Regions from separate parts of the Shewanella sp. cp20 genome, predicted to be linked through region 2. Evidence: riboswitches for the same ligand, from Rfam matches in the RefSeq annotation. Region 2 holds a riboswitch; the other holds the start of a gene.
What was found. A riboswitch is a leader RNA that binds a small molecule or an ion and turns the genes downstream of it on or off. The one in region 2 is predicted to bind thiamine pyrophosphate.
Positions count from the first base shown of each region.

Region 1: linked by a shared signal. The riboswitch ahead of thiC (phosphomethylpyrimidine synthase ThiC) and the one ahead of DB48_RS17465 (TonB-dependent receptor) in region 2 are both predicted to bind thiamine pyrophosphate.

Region 1 is NZ_JPII01000047.1:25,172-35,328, forward strand. Features, by position in the region: gene DB48_RS15550 (Y-family DNA polymerase) at 1-768, shown strand, start outside; gene DB48_RS15555 (error-prone DNA polymerase) at 768-3,899, shown strand; gene DB48_RS15560 (DTW domain-containing protein) at 4,286-4,840, shown strand; gene trhA (PAQR family membrane homeostasis protein TrhA) at 4,927-5,607, opposite strand; gene DB48_RS20245 (hypothetical protein) at 5,953-6,090, opposite strand; gene DB48_RS15570 (hypothetical protein) at 6,148-7,044, shown strand; TPP riboswitch at 7,191-7,289, shown strand; partial or broken gene thiC (phosphomethylpyrimidine synthase ThiC) at 7,464-9,418, shown strand; gene thiE (thiamine phosphate synthase) at 9,421-10,157, shown strand, end outside.
Region 2 is NZ_JPII01000049.1:53,427-63,583, reverse strand. Features, by position in the region: gene cctA (tetraheme c-type cytochrome CctA) at 1-298, shown strand, start outside; gene DB48_RS19745 (hypothetical protein) at 583-1,119, shown strand; gene DB48_RS17510 (LuxR C-terminal-related transcriptional regulator) at 1,281-1,907, shown strand; gene DB48_RS17505 (curli production assembly/transport protein CsgE) at 1,904-2,371, shown strand; gene DB48_RS17500 (curli assembly protein CsgF) at 2,387-2,806, shown strand; gene DB48_RS17495 (CsgG/HfaB family protein) at 2,809-3,657, shown strand; gene DB48_RS17490 (hypothetical protein) at 3,873-4,439, shown strand; gene hinT (purine nucleoside phosphoramidase) at 4,640-4,990, shown strand; gene DB48_RS17480 (PaaI family thioesterase) at 5,021-5,518, shown strand; gene DB48_RS17475 (PaaI family thioesterase) at 5,515-5,979, shown strand; gene DB48_RS17470 (YcfL family protein) at 6,012-6,401, shown strand; TPP riboswitch at 6,530-6,651, shown strand; gene DB48_RS17465 (TonB-dependent receptor) at 6,724-8,865, shown strand; gene DB48_RS17460 (hypothetical protein) at 8,945-9,205, shown strand; gene pnuC (nicotinamide riboside transporter PnuC) at 9,247-9,894, shown strand; gene DB48_RS17450 (phosphotransferase) at 9,934-10,157, shown strand, end outside.

The sequences.
Region 1 (10,157 bases), on a different contig from region 2:
ATGCTAGGGACGCTATCGGCCTATCTTGTACAGCGTCAACAGGCGGTGCTGGCGCTGTCATTAACCTTAGTGTTTCGCGATCTGAATCTAGCCCCGCTGCGCTGTGAGATCCGTTACCCCTTCGCCGAACATAGGGCCGACGCCCTGCTGAAGCTTTGCCGCGTGCAACTGGAGCGTCTTACCCTGGAGTCGCCGGTGACTAGCCTGGCGATTCAGGCCGATACGCTGGTGGCACTGTCGGTGCAGACACCCCATTGGTGGCAGGGTGAGGGGAAGAGCGATGCCAGTATGCGTCTGTTATCCCTGCTTGAGGCGCGTTTAGGGGCAGACAAGGTTAAGGGACTTGAGAATCACAGTCATCACCTGCCGGAGCAGAGCTGGCAGAGCCGCAGCCTTTCTCAAAACCGTCTGGATGCCCAAGGGCGCAAGGGGGCGAGTCAGGATGCTATGGTCTCAGGGAGCAACCTGTGCGCCGAGCCAAGGGCCAGCTATCAGGGGAAGACCCGTGCGCTGAGCGAGGAGGCGACCTTGTTTACGGATCTGTTTCATGGCCTGTGTGACGGCCGCATTCGGCCCAATTGGTTACTGCGTCAGCCTGAGCCAATTGCGCAGGAGTCGGTGAGCCTGCTCAAGGGGCCGGAGCGGCTGCATAGCCCCTGGTCGGCGAGTCCGCCGCGGGATTATTATCTTGCCCGTCGACATCATGGCGGACTCTGCTGGGTGTTTCGCACGCCTGAGGGCTTATTCCTGCAGGGATGGTTTGGTTAATGCGCACCCAATCACAGTACGCCGAATTACACGCTCTCTCCAACTACAGCTTTTTGCGGGGGGCCTCTCACCCCCATGAGCTGGTGGAGCAGGCCAAGCGCCTGGGCTATCAGGCGCTGGCGTTGACCGACGAATGTTCTTTCGCCGGAGTGGTCAAGGCCCATGAGGCGGCTAAGCGCTGCGATCTAAAGTTGATCTTGGGCGCCGAGTTTCATCTCGATGAGGGGCTGTTTGTGCTGCTGGCGCCCAGTCGTCTGGCCTATGGCGAGATCAGCGCCCTGATCACCCAGGCCAGACGGAGTCAGGGTAAGGGCGAGTATAGGGTGAGCCTAGAGGCTATCCTAGCACAGCAACAGAGCCTACTGCTGTGGCGGCCACCGACACTGGCGCAGTTTAGGCAAGGCAGTGGGGGGGCGAGCGCAGAGCCCGATATGTTATCTCGCTATCGTGAGCACATAGGAGGCATAGCCTCACGGCTGGTTTCGGCCTTTTCGGGACGCCTGCATCTCTTGATGGAGCGACTCTTGCTGCCGGGAGAGGCACTTAACCTACAGCAATGGCAATGGCTGAGTCAGGCCCAGGCGATCCCCTGTGTGGCGGCCGGAGGCGTGCGCATGCATGAGGCGGAGCGTCAGCCGCTGCTCGATATCTTGACCTGTATCGCCCATGGGCGGGATCTCGACAGCGGTGCGGCCCTATGCTCCATCAACGCCGAAGCCAGCCTCAAGCCAATAGCGGCGCAGCGTAAACGCTACCCTCAGGCGTGGATCGATAACGCCCTGGCGCTGGCCCGTCGCTGTCATTTTTCCCTGGATGAACTCAAATATGAGTACCCGGTGGAGGTGGTACCAGCGGGCATGCAGGCCAGTGAGTATCTGGCGCAGGCGGTGCGGGAAGGGGCCAAACGGCGTTTTCCGGCCGGGGTGCCCGCTAAGGTGAAGATGCAATATGAGAAGGAGCTGCAATTGATTGCGGCGATGGCCTATGAGTATTTCTTTCTCACCATCTATGACATCGTCTGTTTCGCCAAATCCCAGCAGATCCTCTATCAGGGGCGAGGCTCGGCGGCGAACTCTGTGGTCTGTTACTGCCTGGGGATCACCGAGGTGGATCCCACTAAGATCAACATGTTGTTCGAACGCTTTATCTCTAAGGAGCGTAACGAGCCGCCGGATATCGACGTGGACTTCGAGCATGAGCGGCGCGAGGAGGTGATCCAGTATATCTACCGCAAATATGGCCGTGAGCGTACCGCGCTTGCCGCGGCGGTGATCTGCTACCGTTTCAAGAGTGCCATGGGCGATGTGGGCAAGGCGTTGGGGATAGATGCCGAGCAGATCGCCCTGATGATTAAGCGTATAGATCGCCGGGATCCCAAGCATCACTGGACGACTCAGCTGGCCGCCATGCTGCCAGACTCGGGGCGCGGACGCATGTTGCTGCCCCTGGTGCAGACGCTGATCGGTTTTCCCCGTCACCTGTCACAGCACGTAGGCGGTTTTATCATCTCGGCGGGCCCCTTGTCTGAGCTGGTGCCCATTGAAAATGCGGCCATGGCGGAGCGCACCGTGATCCAGTGGGATAAAGATGATCTAGAGACCCTGGGGCTGCTCAAGGTGGATATCCTGGCGCTGGGTATGTTGACGGCGATTCGCAAGACCTTTGCCTTGCTGAGCCGGCCCGGGAAAGGCTTTTCCATGGCCGATGTGGTCTGGGAGGAGGCCGAGGTCTATCGTATGCTGCAGAAGGGCGACAGCATAGGCGTGTTTCAGGTCGAGTCCCGGGCCCAGAGTGCCATGCTGCCAAGGCTTAAGCCTGCCTGCTATTACGACCTCGTGGTGCAGATCGCCATCGTCAGGCCAGGACCAATCCAGGGGGATATGGTGCATCCCTACCTGAGACGAAGGGACGGCCTGGAAGCGGTGGAGTATCCTAGCCCGGCGGTCGAGTCCGTGTTATCTCGCACCATGGGCGTGCCTATCTTTCAGGAGCAGGTGATCCAGCTGGCCATGGTGGCTGCCGGTTTTAGCGGCGGTGAGGCGGATCAGCTGCGCCGAGCGATGGCAAGCTGGAAACGCACCGGTGAGCTGGATAAGTTTGAGGCTAAGTTACTCAAGGGGATGGCGGCGCGCGGCTACAGCCAAACATTTGCCGAGCAGATTTACCGGCAGATCAAGGGCTTCGGCGAGTACGGTTTTCCCGAGTCCCATTCGGCCAGCTTCGCCCTGCTGGCCTATGTGTCGGCCTATCTTAAGCATCATTATCCGGCGGCCTTCTGCTGCGCCTTACTCAACAGTCAACCCATGGGGTTTTACAGCCCGTCACAGCTGATCCAGGATGTGTTACGTCACCATGTCATGGTGTTGCCGGTATGCGTCAATCACAGCGACTGGGAGAATAGTCTGGTGAGCCTGCAAGAAGGCGAGGAACCGGCGATCCGCCTAGGATTTCGTCAGGTCAAAGGCCTGAGGCATGAGGATATCAAGGTGCTTATCCAGGCGCGCCCAGAGGGGGGCTTTAAGCGAGTCGAGCAGCTCTATGAGATAGGTCTGTCTCAGGGCTGTCTGACCCTACTGGCCAGCGCCGATGCCCTGTTGAGCCTGGCTGGACACAGGTATCAGGCACGCTGGCAACTCAGTGCCTATCAGCCGAGCCTGCCGCTGTTTGATGAACTGCCGCCAGCTTCTAGCCAGGTGGTGTTGGCGCCTCCCAGCGAGATGGCGGCCATGCAGAGTGATTATCGCCACCTGGGACTCAGCCTGGGGCGCCATGTGATGGCACAGCTCAGGAAGCAGATGCCATTTAAAGGCTGTCTGCGCGCCGCGGAGCTATCAGGTTGTCGTCACGGGCAGCTGGTTCGCGTGGCCGGAGTGGTAGTGGGACGTCAGCGTCCGGGAACCGCCTCGGGCGTCACCTTCGTGACGCTGGAAGATGAGACGGGCAACATCAATGTGATCGTCTGGAGCGCCACGGCCAGGGCGCAGCGTCAGCCATTTCTAACATCAAAAATTTTAAAGGTAACCGGCGTACTTGAGACGCAATCTGGTGTATCACATGTTATTGCCGGTAGACTGGATGACCTATCTGGCATGGTGAATGATTTTGAGTCAAGCTCGCGAGATTTTCGTTAGTGCCGAGTGCCTTTGGAGCTGTGCTCAGTTTGCCTCTCCACTGTTTTCCTCTCTACTGAGTGCCTTTCCACCGAGCGCCTTGGCGTTACTCAGTTATGGTGCTTGTCATGGTACTTGTTATGGTTCTTGTTATGGCATTTGTCATAGTACTTTGAGGTATACTCACCGCTTGCATTTTACTTTCATTATTCTGTCATCTTATTTTTTAGGTAGGGGGCTTTCACCTAAGGGTAGAGCGTCTTTCATCAAGGCTTTTCACCGAATGATAGCTGAGAATGCTCCATGGATAAAAACGCCAGGGAAGAGCTTGGGTGAAAGGAAGACGGGAAAAGAGAAACAGAGTGAAGGGAAAACTGGGTGAAAAGTAACAGAGTGAAGGAGAAAGGGTGAAGTTTGTCTTACTAACACACGAGCGGGAATACGATCGCCCCAGTAACACTGGCCAGCTGGCGTTAGCCGCTTTTCCCGAACTTTGTCGCCGCGTGCGCTGGTCTCGGATTGCGCCCGATGAGGCGCTGAAACAAGCCTGCGAGTCGGGTGATGCCCTGTTGCTGTTTCCCAAGGAACCTAACCTTGATCAGGCAGATAATGGGGAGAGTGTGGATGAGGCTGACTCGTCCGTGCAACTTCTGGCAGAGTCATTTCTGAATGAGCAGAACCAGGCTAACCAGTGTGGGATGCAGGGCGTAGGACAGGTGATCATTCTCGATGCCACCTGGCAGGAAGCGAGAAAGATGGTGCGCCAAACGCCCTATCTGCAAGCGGCAAGACGGTTGACCCTAGCAGAGTGCAAGCCCTCCCGTTATCGTCTGAGGCGTAATCAGTTGTCCGAGGGGCTGTGCACCATAGAGTGCATCATTAGCCTGATGAATCGCTTTGGAATGAGCCAAGCGGCGCAGCAGCTCGATGAGGCCTTTGACGCCTTTATGTCGGAGCACTAGGGTTGGAGCACTAGGATTAGAGCGCCTAGGTTAACGCACCTGAGTTAGCGCAGCTGAGTTAGATTATTTGAGTTAGCTTATCTGAATTAAATCACCGTTAGATAGACGCATAAAAAGTGACTGAGGGCGCCGGCTAGGACAAACAGATGCCAGATGGCGTGATTATAAGGGATGCGTTTACCCACGTAGAAGATCACCCCGACACTGTAGAAGATCCCGCCCGCCAAGAGTAGCTGAAAACCCAGTGGGCTCATGGCCGCCAGCAGTTGTTTCATCACTATGACACACAACCAGCCCATCACCAGATAGAGCACCAGGCTAAAGGCCTTGAAGCGATGAATAAACAGCGTCTTGAACAGGATACCACCAAGAGCCAGCGCCCAGATGGCGACTAGAATGGCATCGGCTTCGATACTATCGAGCAGGATCTGCATCAGGGGAGTGTAGGTGCCAGCGATCAGCAGATAGATGGCGCAGTGATCGGCTATCTTGAGTCGATGTTTTAATTTGGGCGCGGAGACGCTGTGATAGAGGGTAGAGCAGAGAAACAGGAGTATGATGCTCCAACAGTAGAGCGCCAATCCACCAAGCTGTAAATCGGTTAGCCTGTCCCATCCCTTGAGTAGCGAAAACACCAATGCCAGGATCCCTGCAATAACCCCCAGGCCATGACTGAGGGCATTGGCTAGCTCTTCGGCCCGACTATAGGGGGCGACGTTTGTCCTTAAGCTGGGATGGGTATCCAAGGTGATCTCTTGGGGGGGCATTGTTTGTGTCCGCATGGTTTGTGGTGGCATTACACTCTCTAAAACTGGTTAGACCTCATTAGTGCGAGTCTAACAGCAAGCTTTCACAAAATAAATGGTTTAGCGTACATATGTACGCTTAAATTGTGTAGCTATGTTTTAGTGTTTGAATATATTGGCTTTTAAATCTCACTCTGTCCACCATGTATCCTTGGAGGAACTTATCGCATCTCATCACCTCTAAAGCGCTAAGTGACCTAAGGAAAGGATAAGTTGGTATTGCGAGTGCTCCCTAAGGATAGTCAGCCTCCCTGGCCGTGCCTCAATTTTAATCTTGATGTTGATCTTGATATCGATGTTGCGCCGTCAGCCTTCAGTCATTTCGTCAATGAGCCTGCCGACAGTCAGCAAGCTAAGCTGACAGAAGCTCCCCTTGCTAAAGGCCTGCTTGCGAGAATCGGCCGGATGGATCTGGCTATCTTCTTGGCTGTCCTTATCACGCATCTTGCACTGCTAACCTTGTTGAGTTGGCAGTTCGAAGGGCCATATTTGCACCGCAGTATGCCGAAGGACAAGAAAGCCATAAGCGCCTATATGCTGACTCAGGCAGAATTGGATGCCATGAGGGCTAGGTCTCATGCTCAACCTCAGTCTCATGCTCAATCTCAACCTAAGTCTAAGCCTCGTTCTCTGCCTGCCAATGCTTCTACACAAACGCCTCCTAGCCCAACACAAAGCGAATTAGATGACAGTGCAAATAGCCAGGCCCTATCGACTGAGGAGAAACCGGCGCCGCAGGGTGCCGTTAAGGCCAATGCCGCGCTGATTAAGCCGTTATCTGCAGAGGAGGTTGCTGCTAGTCGAGCAACCGATATTGAGCCAATTACTACTCAATCCACGAATCCCAACACCACAGATAAAACGGCATCTCAGGCTGTGCCTAAAGCCGAGACTTCTGATGATGATCATAGGGAGGAGAAGGCATTTTCTTTCGAAGATGCGCCGCGCCTTAACCTTAACTCAGATCTTAGCTCTGCTCTTGACCCTGCAGGTGAGCAGACATCAGCCTATTCGGGGGCGGTAAGCACTATGACGGGTGACTACATGGCCAGAGACAGGCAGGCACAGCTGGACAACTTAGTCCAGAGTGCTGCCACAAATGCCACCCAGAAGAAGTCCATGAGTGAGATGGATGGTGATATGAGGGTGTTGGCCCTGCCTAAGGAAAATGAGTATGAGACGGCAATCACCTTAGACAGTAAGCTGGATCCCAATCGTATCGTCAAGATAGGGGATACCTGTTATCGGGTGGTGAGTGTGGCGACGCCGATTAACCCTCATGCGGAAAATCTGGGCTTTCCCTTCAAGTGTGGCATCGATGAGGTGAAACAGGCGATAAAAGAGGGGCTGGATAAGCATCTGAGCATGATGGGAGTGAGTCAAAAAGGGAAAAATTAGCGTGATATATTTTCACTTAAAACATAACTCTTCTTATTACGGTGTTTTAAGTGTTTGTTTTATACTCTATTTTGTTATCGATAATTTTGTTTTTAACTGTGTTGTTTTGGGGGTTGTCACCCTCAATCTCTTAGGTCTATACTGAGGCCCTCTTGTCGGAGTGCCATTAGGCTGAGACCGTTAATTCGGGATCCGTTGAACCTGATCAGGTTAGTCCCTGCGAAGGAAACAAGCATTATATGACCTTAGTGTCGCCGCCGTTTTTATCGGCCTGTCGAAAGCCCGCACTAATGAACAGCGAGCTTAATTCGAGCGACACCCAGCATATTTTTGAATTAGGCCATTTGGCCTGACTCAATGCCCTCAACGCCAACTTCTCCAGACAAGCAACTTCATCTAACCCTATAGTGAGATTGCTTATGTCAACACGTCGTGAAATGCGAGCAGAGGCCCAGGCCTTTATCGATAACCTCAAGCCGCTACAACACCCAAATTCTCAGAAGTTTTACTTAAGCGGTAGCAGGCCAGATCTTAAGGTCGCTATCGGCAGATTTTTCAGTCCGATACCCTGATCGGCGGCACCGCCGAGGCGCCTGTTTATGAGCAGAATCCGCCCATTAACGTCTATGATTGCGCCGGGCCCTATTCAGATCCTAACGCCGATATCGATGTGCGTCACGGCTTGGCAAAGCTGCGTTCTCAGTGGATCGCCGAGCGCGGCGATACCCAGGAACTCGAGCAGGTCAGCTCAGGTTTTACCCAGCAGCGCCTGGCCGATGAAGGCTTAGATCATCTCAGATTCGAGCATCTGCCTAAGCCCAGACGCGCCCTTGATGGCAAGGTGGTGACTCAGATGCACTATGCGAGGCGCGGCATCATCACCCCCGAGATGGAGTATGTGGCCCTGCGTGAAAACATGGCCCGCGAGAGTGTGACCCAAGAGGTGCTTAACCAGCGCGCACCGGGTGAGAGTTTCGGTGCCAAGGTGGGCGAGCCCATTACCCCCGAGTTTGTGCGTCAGGAGCTGGCGGCTGGCCGGGCTATCTTGCCGCTGAACATCAACCACCCCGAGGCCGAACCTATGATCATCGGCCGTAATTTTCTGGTTAAGGTCAATGCCAACATAGGCAATTCGGCGGTCACTTCGTCCATCGAAGAGGAGGTGGAGAAGCTGGTGTGGGCCACCCGCTGGGGGGCAGATACAGTGATGGATCTCTCCACCGGCCGCTACATTCACGAGACCCGCGAGTGGATCATTCGTAACTCACCCGTGCCCATAGGCACTGTGCCCATCTATCAGGCGCTGGAGAAGGTCAATGGCGTCGCTGAAGACCTTACCTGGGAGATCTTCAGAGATACCCTGATAGAGCAGGCCGAACAGGGGGTGGATTACTTTACCATACATGCGGGCGTGCTCCTGCGCTATGTGCCTATGACGGCCAAGCGCCTCACGGGTATCGTCTCCCGTGGCGGTTCTATCATGGCCAAGTGGTGCCTCTCTCATCATAAGGAAAATTTCCTTTATGAACATTTCGATGAGATCTGCAGACTCTGCGCCGCCTACGATGTTTCTTTGTCTCTGGGTGATGGCATGCGCCCAGGCTCCATTGCCGATGCCAACGACGAGGCACAGTTTGCCGAGTTGGAAACCCTCGGCGAGCTGGTGAAGAAGGCCTGGCAGTATGATGTGCAGACCATTATCGAGGGGCCGGGCCATATCCCGATGCAGCTGATCAAGGAGAACATCGATAAGCAGCTCGAGCTGTGCGATGAGGCGCCGTTTTACACTCTGGGGCCGCAAACCACAGACATCGCCCCAGGCTATGATCACTTTACCTCTGGCATAGGCGCGGCGATGATCGCTTGGTATGGCTGCGCCATGCTCTGTTACGTGACGCCTAAGGAACATCTCGGCCTGCCCAACAAGGAAGATGTGAAACAGGGGCTGATCGCCTACAAGATCGCCGCCCATGCTGGTGATGTGGCCAAGGGCCATCCCGGCGCGCAGATCCGCGACAATGCCTTGTCTAAGGCCAGATTCGAGTTTCGCTGGGAAGATCAATACAACCTGGGGCTGGATCCCGACACCGCCAGGGCGTTTCACGACGAGTCACTGCCGCAGGAGTCAGCCAAGGTGGCTCATTTTTGCTCCATGTGCGGTCCCAAGTTCTGCTCGATGAAGATCACTCAAGAGGTACGCGAGTACGCGGCGGCTCAAGCCATCGAGGTAAGAGAGATTGAAGCCTCGGATGTCGATGGTGATAACCCCAAGGCGGATATCCAGCAGGGGATGGCGCAGATGTCGGCCCAGTTTAAGCAAAGTGGTGGTGAGCTCTATCACAGTGCGGCATTGGCTGACGTTGAAGAGGTATAGCCATGTCAGCTGATAAACCTATTGTCTGGACCATTGCCGGTTCAGACAGCGGCGGCGGTGCAGGCATTCAGGCGGATCTGGCGACCATGACGGATCTTGGTTGCCACGCCTGTAGCGTGATAGCCAGCGTGACCGCGCAAAACTCTGTGGCGGTGAATGGTGTCGAGCCGGTGAGTGAGGCCATCTTGCTCGCTCAGCTCGATACCCTGCTGGCCGACTTACCACCAAGGGCGATAAAGATAGGGCTGCTCGCCAATCAGCGGCAGATCCATCTGGTGGCCGACTGGCTGTTGACCCATATTAGGCCGCTCAGGACGAAAGAGGGTCAGCCTATCCCTGTGATCCTCGATCCTGTGATGGTGGCCTCATGCGGTGATGCGCTTGCGGCCCAAGTGAAAATGCAAGGCAAAGCGCAAGGGGAAGAGGGAGAATCCTCAACGCAGCCAAAGCAAGGCGGCCTGGATTTCACACCCTTCAGGGGAGTGCTAAGCCTCATCACCCCGAACCTTAGCGAATTTGGCAGATTGCTGGGAGAAGAGACGACATCGAGGGATGAGATTCTCACCCAGGCTAAGAGGCTGTCAAACCAGTTAGCCTGTCATCTGCTGATCACCGGCGGCGATAAGGGCGCACTCTGGCAAAGCGAATGGGCTGAAGATCTCTTCGTCTGCAACGAGGTGGCGCACACCTCGGCGATACATCAGCATAGAGGATTTTGCCTGAGTAGCGAGCGACTGGA
Region 2 (10,157 bases):
CTTGTCACCAGCGGCAATGGCAGAGCCACAAGAACTTGCAGAGATGCATGCTGAGATGGAAGGCTGTGAAGCGTGTCACGCAGACGGTGAACCATCAGCCGATGGTGCTCACGAGTTTGAGCAGTGTCAGAGCTGTCACGGTACACTGGCCGAGATGGACAAAGTGCACCAGCCACATGACGGTAACCTGATGTGTGCCGACTGTCACGCCCCGCACGATTCTAACGTGGGTGATAAGCCTGCATGTGACAGCTGCCATGACGATGGCCGCACAGCAGATTCAGTGCTGAATAAATAAGATTGTTGTAAGATAATCGACAAACACCGGCAGCTGCCGGTGTTTTTGTATGTGTCGCTGCCAGGGCCTGTCTGCCTTTCTTCCGTCTATACGAATGCCAACTCGGTAAGATAAAACTCGTCACTCCCTCACCAAACTTTAGTAGAAAAGTATTACTTCGCTTCATTGAATAGATACTTTGTCTAGCCTGACTTAATACTCTTTGTGGACGTAAGTCCTTCGTCTTAGCTAGATAATCTTGGCCAGAAAAACAGATAGGTGCGCCAAGGAAGGAAACAAATTTGATGCAAGCAGTCTTTAAGGTCGGGCAATTTGCCTGGCGTCAGGCAATCTGCCTGTTGTTCTTGTTAGGGGCGCTTTTTGGCGGTCAGCCTGTATGGGCCGATGATCTCAGTAGCCTAGATGAGTTAGCCCATGGTGATAACGCCAGTATCATGCAGCTTGGGGATGCACTGCAGGCCGATATTACCCAGAGCGGCGGTGCGAACCGCGCGCTCATCACGCAAGCGGGCGTGGCGAACAGCGCAGGCGTACAACAGCAGGGGATTCACAACCAGGCTTATTTGCTGCAACAAGGAGAGGCGATAGAAGCCAGCCTGTTGCAGGTGGGGGTGAACAATAGCCTGATAGCCAGTCAGCTTGGGTCGAGCCTATCTTTGGTAGTGGAGCAGCGAGGCAGTGATAACCAGGCCTATGTGCAACAGAGTGGTTATGACAATGAGGTCAGCATTTACCAAAACGGCTCGGGTCATGGGGTGATAGTGACACAGTGGGGCAATGCACAAAGGGCCAGCGTTACTCAGGGATATCGCCAACAGTAGGCTGATGAAAGATAGGGGCAAGGGATCTCGCCTAGAACAGATAATCTGGTAGAGCTTGATAAAAATGGCGCAATTAAGATGTTATTTTTAATTCTATAGTTGTTATTATATGTGTCGGTTTAATGGAATACGCTTATAACTAGCGACATGGAGTGAGCAGGATGTTCAAAGTGATAAATTGGGTAGTGGTATCGCGATCGCAGTTGTTGATTGATCTGTTGGAGACGCGTTGGCCCCAGGAGTTTCTGGTTAAACTGGCTAAGGTCACCCCAGAGAGTGTTGAAGCGATCATGAGTGAAGGGAATTACTCTTTGGTTGTTATCGATCTGGCCACCATAGATGTGCAGCGCGCCTACCAGGTGCAAAAGCAGATCGAGAAGCGCCACAGCGCCCGGGTGGTATTCTTACACTATCCGAAACAGATAGACGCAAGATTTCTAATTTCCCCCATTACCGCCGCCGTCTTTTATGGTGATGCATCCTTAGAGCAGATAGGCAAGGCCTTAGCCAATGTGCTGCGTGGCCAGACGGTGATCCCCCATACTTTGCTATCGGCTTCTGCGGATCAGGAGCAGCTGGACGGCGCCGACAACCTGACTATTCGCGAGCGCGAGGTACTGCAGGCCTTGCTGACAGGCAGCACTAACGTGGATATCGCCAATCAGTTGTTTGTCAGCGAGAGCACCATCAAGACACATCTTTATCGGGTGTTTAGAAAAATTGGTGTCTCAAGCCGTGGGCAGGCGATTGCCTGGGCACAGACTCATCTGCATGAGGTGCAGCAGTGAAATATGTTGGCCGCTTACTCTTGTTAGCGGCCTTCTCGGCCCCTGTTTATTGTCAGGGGCCTGATGTCGACGAGGGCAGTAAACTGGCCGCGCAGAGCACCAGTGACACGCCGCCGAGGTTAGAGTCTGATCTCATCGATGGCTTGATCCTCAACCGGGCGATGACTCGTGTCGGTCACAGATTTTATCGTGAGTTTGTTGCCGCCTATCGCGATATCGGCGGCATGACTGAGCACGGTGGACTGAGTATCGTCGAGTTGGCTACTGCGCGCAGTGGCAGCAAGATCAGCGTGTTACACAATCGCAAACCTATCTTTGTGACTGTGGTGTCACCGGCGAGTCGGCAGTTGGATAAGCTGGCGGAGCAGGTGGCCAGGCGCGTCGACAGTATATTGAAGCAAAACAAGAAACAGGCTAGCTGGGCTCAGTGGTTGGACCCCGATTTAGCGCCTGATGAATTTTAATAGGGACATTAAACCATGAATCGAGCTAAGTCTTGTCTGTCGATGGCTATGCTATTGGCGGCCGGGTTCAGCCTGAGCAGTCAGGCGACACAACTTATCTATACCCCAGTTAACCCCAACTTCGGTGGCAGCTATCTTAACGGCTCCTACCTGCTGGCTAACGCCTCGGCGCAAAACGATCACAAGGGGGGCTCAGGGTATACGCCTCCCAGTGCACTCGAGCGTATGGCGAGTTCACTGGAGTCTCGCCTGATGAGCCAACTCTTTAATGATGCGGCCAATGGCGGCGAGGGGTACCTCAAGACAACCGACTTTGAGATCCAGGTGGTCAACGAAGATGGCATGCTGCTGGTGCATATCACAGACCTATTAACCGGTGAGACCACGGTTATCGAGGTGGGTGGGCTGAGCGATAGTTCGAGTGTAGGTGGCTAACGATGAAACCTTTGTTGATTGCCGCTGGCTTGCTACTACTCTCTGCCTGTTCCACCACCAGTGACCTCGAACAGGTGCAAGCCTCTTCGAGTCTGATGCCGAAGGGCGAGAGCTACTATGATCTCATTAACCTGCCTGCGCCCCAGGGGGTAATGCTGGCTGCCGTGTATGACTTTCGAGATCAGACCGGTCAATATAAGCCCATCCCTTCCAGTAACTTCTCTACCGCCGTGCCCCAGAGTGGCACAGCCTTTCTGGCCCAGGCCTTGAATGATTCCAGCTGGTTTATTCCCGTCGAGCGTGAAGGGTTACAGAATCTACTGACCGAGCGCAAAATCGTCAGGGCTGGTCTAAATGGTGAGGCCAATAAGTTGCCACAGCTTAATTCGGCGCAGATATTGATGGAAGGCGGTATCGTTGCCTATGACACTAACGTCAGGACCGGCGGCGCCGGCGCCCGCTATTTAGGCATAGGTGCGGCAACCCAGTTTCGTGTCGATACCGTAACGGTAAACCTCAGGGCGGTGGATATCCGCACCGGACGCTTGCTCAGTAGCGTGACGACGACAAAGTCAATCCTATCGAAAGAGATCACCGCCGGTGTGTTTAAGTTTATCGATGCACAAGAGCTATTGGAGTCTGAGCTTGGCTATACCTCTAACGAGCCGGTGAGTCTGTGTGTGGCATCGGCCATAGAGAGCGCGGTGGTACATATGATCGCCGACGGTATCTGGAAGGGTGCATGGAATTTAGCCGATCAATCCAGTGGCCTAAGCAGTCCCGTGTTACAAAAATATTGGTTGGAGGCTCATTCCGAAGCCAGAGTACGCGCAAAGATTAATCAGGGATAAGGCGGGTCACCTAGATAGCTAATACTTTTGTATTGTCATCAAAATGCCGTACAGCACTTTAGTATTAGCAGTCTGGCTCGGTAGTAACCATTTTGCTACTTTAGCTCAACATTCCGTAACTATATATTTTTATTGTTTATTTGACTCATTTCGGTTTCACATTGATTCCCACTGAGGTAGAATTCGTCAAGTTTTTGACTTGCTGAATAGGTACGATGAAGAAGTTAGCATTGCTGTTAGTGTTAGCGCCACTTTACGCACATGGATTGGCGCCTTTTGGGCTTGATTGGGGAGAGGATGTCAGCCGGTATGGCGAGGTGAAACGCCAGGGCGATGAACTCAGGGTAGAAACCCATGCTTTACCTAAATCTTTATCTTTAGCCAATGGCTATGTGCTCTATGCCGACAAGCAACACGGGCTACTAAAAGTCACCATGACAAGCAAAATATATGGCTTGTACGATGATGATTATAATCAGGATTTCAATTTTATTAAGCAATCTCTGATGGATAGTGGTTATCAAACCACTGAGTTTATTTCTAGTGAGATGAGTTCCTACCGATGTGTTTTGCAGGGCTCCTGCTCGGGTAAGCGCTGGTATGGCTTTGTGGGCGATGGCACTAATGTGGCGCTGGAACAGCTGGCTAAGACGCGCCAAGATGCCTTCATCAAGTTAACATTTAAGGCGCCTAAGTTGCTACAGATAGAGGCCGAGCGTGAGGAGCTTAAGCAACTTAAACAGCAAGATCAGATGGACAGCGATAGATTAGCATTCGATTAAATCACCGTTAACATTAAATCTTGGCCAGTGTCGCAGCTATGAGTAATAAGGCCCACCTGTTCATCAGGTGGGCTTTTTTGATCTCTGCGCTAAAAATCATCACTCGTTAACCGAGTTAACTCCTTTATTTATATGAAGGATCACAAATTGGTCATTTGTGAGTATACTGACAGGAATAACGTCACATCGAGGATAGTGCAATGGCCGAAGAGACCATTTTCAGTAAAATTATTAGACGCGAAATTCCCGCCGATATCCTATATCAAGATGAGTTGGTCACGGCCTTTCGTGACATTCAACCTAAGGCGCCAACCCATATTCTCATCATTCCTAACCATCTTATTCCGACGGTTAACGATGTAAAGGCATCTGACGAGAAGGCATTAGGGCGCATGATGACGGTGGCGGCCAAACTGGCTGATGAGGCGGGGATCGCCGAAGACGGTTATCGTCTCATCATGAACTGTAATAAGCATGGCGGCCAGGAAGTCTTCCATATTCATATGCACCTATTAGGCGGCGATTTTATGGGACCGCTGGTGTCGCGTTAATCCCGACTTACTTCTGGACTGTGTTGAGCAATGAAGACAAATCCTGATTTTTTCCCGCTGACGGACTTGGCCACACGCTTTGTCGGCCAGCTAGTGCAGTGCCGCCGACTAGGACTCAGTGTGCTTGAAGCCAGCGAGCAGCACGTGTTGATCGAGCTTCCCTATAGCAGCGAGCTGATCGGTTACCCCGATACCGGTGTGATACACGGCGGGGTGATCACCACCTTGATGGACACCGCCTGTGGTACGGCGGTGGTGTGCAATATCTTCGATAAGTACAAGTCACTTGAGTTATCGCCGACGCTGGATCTGAGAGTCGATTACATGAAACCGGCCGAGCCGAATAAGAGCGTTTACGGTTTTGCCGAGTGTTATAGGCTCTCATCGAGTGTGGCCTTTACCCGCGCCATCGCCTATCAGGATTCTATCGATGATCCTATCGCTCATGCGGTGGGCTCTTTCATGCGCATCAGCCCAGAGATGGTGGGTGATGCCTTCAGACAGGCCTTGATGGGAGAAGGGGAATGACCATGGTTTCGCCAGAGGCTAATCAGGCACTAAACGTTAAAGATATCGTTAAGAAGGCCACCGAGCTCAACGATTTCGGTCACCTATTGGCACACGTACCTTATGCTAAGTTTATCGGCATGCAGGTGGCACGCTTCGGCGACGAGCTGGTGTTTCAGCTGCCCAAGAAAGATGAAAATATCGGTAATCCAACCCTGCCAGCCATTCATGGTGGGGTGATCGCCGGTTTCATGGAGATGTCGGCCATCGTACAGTTGATGGTGTTTATGCAGACCACTAAGGTGCCCAAAATTGTCGACTTCTCTATCGATTACCTGCGAGCCGGCCATCATAGAGACAGTTTTGCCGAGTGCAAGATCACTCGCCAAGGGCGACGGGTGGCCAACGTAAACATCAACTGCTGGCAAACCAACCGTAAGGCGTTGATCGCCACGGCACGTGCCCATTTTCTGATAGAGTAACCGAGTCAATGGCTGGCGTTAGGAGGGTAAAGATGAACAAGGGATTAGTGTTAGGCTGCATGTTATTGGGACTGGCAGCCTGTGCGCCGCATACCGGCGGCATCATGACCAGCTCTACCGGCGAGGTGAGGGTGGATAACGGCTCCTTCCACTCGGATGTGGATGTCAGTGGGGTGACGACCCAGGCCGAGGCCGGTTTCTTGCGGGCCCGCGCTACTGTTATCAGCAAGGCGGCCACAGATCTCCATCTGCAATATAAGTTCACCTGGTACGATATCAATGGTGCGACGGTGGAAGATGAGGGCGTGAGCTGGAAGGCGCTTAAGCTCCATGGTAAGCAGCAGATGCAGGTGACGGCGCTGTCGCCTAATGCCACTGCGGTGCGTTGCGAACTCTATGTGCGCGAGGCCATTTCCAATTAAAAATCGCTTTCATGGATGAGTCGAGCGAATGATTTGATGAAAACGTCAGCAATGCTGGCGTTTTTTTATGGGTCAGGCGCAAATTTTGCGTTAAATATGTCAACTCTTTGTATGAGTCATGTATAATCGGCCTCGCCAAGGGGTGTTAACGCCAAGCCATAGGCTTTGCGATTGACTGAGATGTCCGCTGGACGAACCCTTAGAACCTGATCCGGCTAATACCGGCGTAGGAATGGGCCACATCACTAGATTCAACGCGATCTGTCTGTGCATTCTTTCTCGCTTTCTTAAGTGCCGGATCTCAATATTAATTTGAGGTCCCATGTTTACATTAAAATCTTATTCACCCATCGCCCTTGCCGTTGCTGCGGCGTTAACTCACACCAGCCTGATGGCGAGCGATACGCCGCCGACTAATGACGAGATGGAAGTGATCGTCGTCACCTCTGATTTTCGTCAATCCAGCCTGGACAAGGTGCCATCGAGCATCAGCGTTATCGACCAACAGCAGATAGAAGACGAGGGCGCTCAGCACTTCGAAGACGTACTCAACGGTATTGCCAACTTTAACTGGTCTGGCGGCAGCTCACGGGCAAAATACTTCCAGATCCGCGGTGTCGGCGAGCAGGAGGAGTATCAGGGGGCGCCTAACTCTTCCGTGGGCTATATCATAGACGACATAGATCTGTCTGGTATTGGGATGATCTCCAGCATGTACGATCTGCAGCAGGTCGAGGTGTTGCGTGGTCCTCAGGGGACTCGCTATGGCGCCAACGCGCTGGCGGGACTCATCTATCTTAAGAGTAACGATCCCACCTCGGTATTCGAACATGGCGCCGAGGTGCAACTGGGTGACGATAACCTGCGCACCTTTAGCGGTTTCAGCTCAGGGCCGGTAACCGACTCGGGCAAGCTGCTGTACCGCGTTTCATTGCAGCAGCACGATCAGAACGGTTATCGCGACAATCTGTATCTGGGGCGTGACGACACCAATGGCCGTGACGAGTTTACAGGCCGCATCAAGCTGCGCTGGTATGCCACAGACGATCTGGTGGCGGATCTCAGCCTGATGCACGCCGATTTTAACAATGGCTATGATGCCTGGACACTGGACAACAACGGTTTCGATACCCTTACCGATGAGCCTGGCGTCGATAAGCAGCGCACCACGGGTGGCTCACTGAAGCTGACCTACTCGGGCGCCGACAGTTTTGAACTGGTGTCGCTTAGCTCCATGGCCCAGAGTGATACTCACCACGGCTACGACGGTGACTGGGCAAATCCGGCATATTGGGCGGCCCGCAGCTGTGAGGGTGAGCCCTGCCAATATGACTATACCTGGAACAAGCTGGGCGACAGAACCACGCTGTCTCAGGAGTTTCGTCTAAGCTCCACCGAGGCGGGACGTATCTTAGGCGGGAGCACCGACTGGTTGCTGGGTGTCTATGGCCTGAGACTCACAGAAGACAACGACACCACAGAGGTCTACAACGGCTGGGAAGACAATCTCATGGCCGAGTATGAGGCGACTAATTTGGCCGTTTTCGCCCAGTTAGACAGCGACCTGGGCCATGGCTATGCGCTTTCTGTCGGTGCGCGCCTCGAGCGCCGCGAGAGTGACTACAGCGACTCTGCAAACGATGCCTTCGCGCCGTCTGAGAACATGTGGGGTGGCCATATTGCCCTGAGCAAGACGCTGAGCCCAGATCATCAGGCCTATGCGCGTATCGCCCGCGGCTATAAGGCGGGTGGTTTCAACATGTCGCTGCCGACCTCATTGAGTGATAAGAAAGAGTTCCAGGCCGAGACCCTGTACAACTATGAGCTTGGCCTCAAGTCTGAGTGGCTCGATGGCGACGCCACCACCCATTTCTCGCTGTTTTACATGGATAGACGCGATCAGCAGGTCTCTGCCTCCCAGCAAAACCCGGATGAACCACAGAAGTTTATCCTCTATATCGAAAACGCCGGTAGCTCCCACAACTATGGTGCCGAGCTGGAAGCCAACTGGTACGCCACCGATAACCTTAAGTTATACGCTACCCTCGGCTGGCTAGAGACCGCCTATGGCGATTACGCCTACCAGGATAAGTACGGTGGATTGGTGGATCTCAGTGGCCGCGAACTGGCTCACTCGCCTAATCTTACCTATAGCGCGGGGGCGACCTATCGCAGCGATCTTGGTTGGTTCGCCAACCTGACCACAAGTGGCAAGAGTGAGTTCTACTACTCAGACAGTAACGATTCCAAGTCAGAGCCCTATACTATCTTCAATGCCCGTGTTGGTTATGAGACAGAAACCTGGTCGGCTTACCTTTGGGGTCGCAACCTGTTTGACGAGCAGTATGGCGTGCGCGGCTTCTATTTCGGTAACGAGCCAGATAACGGCTGGGCCGACAAGCAATATATCCGCTACGGCGATCCTCGCCAGCTGGGCGTTACGCTTAACGTCAAGTTTATGTAATTGGCCTGATGTTTTTTGATTTTAGATAGTTGCTTATTACGACAGGGGCGGGCAGGGCTCGCCCCATTAAGGAGTTAAGATGAAATTAACCGCTGAAATCAGCATGTATCCCCTCAAGGATAACTATATCGATCCCATCAAGTGGTTTATCGGCAGGGTAGATGGCTACCCCAACATAGAGCGCCGTACCAATGCCATGGCCACTCAGGTGTGTGGTGAGTATGGCGAGGTGATGCAGATGTTGGCCACCGAGATGGAGGCCGCCCACCAGAAGTGGGGCAAGGCGGTGTTCGTAGTCAAGTTTATCGGCGGCGAGCTGGACCTGTCCCATCAGGAATAAGGCCAAAAGGCGAATAAGTTAACGGGAGCGACACTCATCCTATGATAGATTTCTGGTCCGCTTTGGTCAGCACCCTGACCCAGGCTTTCGAGCAGGCCAACGCCATGACGGCCTGGGAGGCCGTTGCCGTGGTCTTGGCACTGGCCTACCTGGCGCTGGCGATGCGCGGCAACATCTGGTGCTGGGCGGCGGCGTTTGTCAGCACCGCCATCTACACCTTGCTGTTTTGGGAGGTCTCCCTGCTGATGGAGTCGCTGCTCAACGTCTACTACATGGCAATGGCCGGCTACGGCTTCTGGCTGTGGCGCTATGGCGGCGGTGAAGACCATGGTGTCGAGGTGGTGAGCTGGTCGCTGGGAAGGCATATCTCTCTGATTGTGGCGACCAGCGTGGTTTCCCTGGTGGTCGGCCATTTGATGGCGAGCTACACTCAGGCCTCTTACCCATATCTGGACGCCGCAACCAGCTGCTTTGCCGTGATGACCACCTATCTGGTGGCCCGCAAGGTGCTTGAGAACTGGCTCTACTGGGTGGTCATCGATCTGGTCTCCATCTATCTCTATCTCAACAAGGGCTTGATGCTCACCTCTATGCTGTTCATCTTGTATGTGGGCATGGCGATAGGTGGCTACTTTCTGTGGCGCACCAGCATGCAGCAGCCAAGCGAGGCGGATTACTCCTATGACTAATGCGTGCCGTGCTGTGACTCCTGTCGAGGCTAGCGGCTGATGTCTGGCGATAGTCGGCGTGATGGTTTGCATGAAAGCCTGCCTGAGGCGGTTAAGACGCAGCTGGCGAGCCTGGGCTGCCCACTCGATGCGACCACACATATACAGGCGCTCTCGCGGGGGCTGAGCAACCAAAACTATCATCTGAGCAATGCAGGCAAGCAGCTGGTGCTGCGGGTCAACAGCCAGGCAAGTAGCCAGATCAGTGCCCGGGATCATGAGGT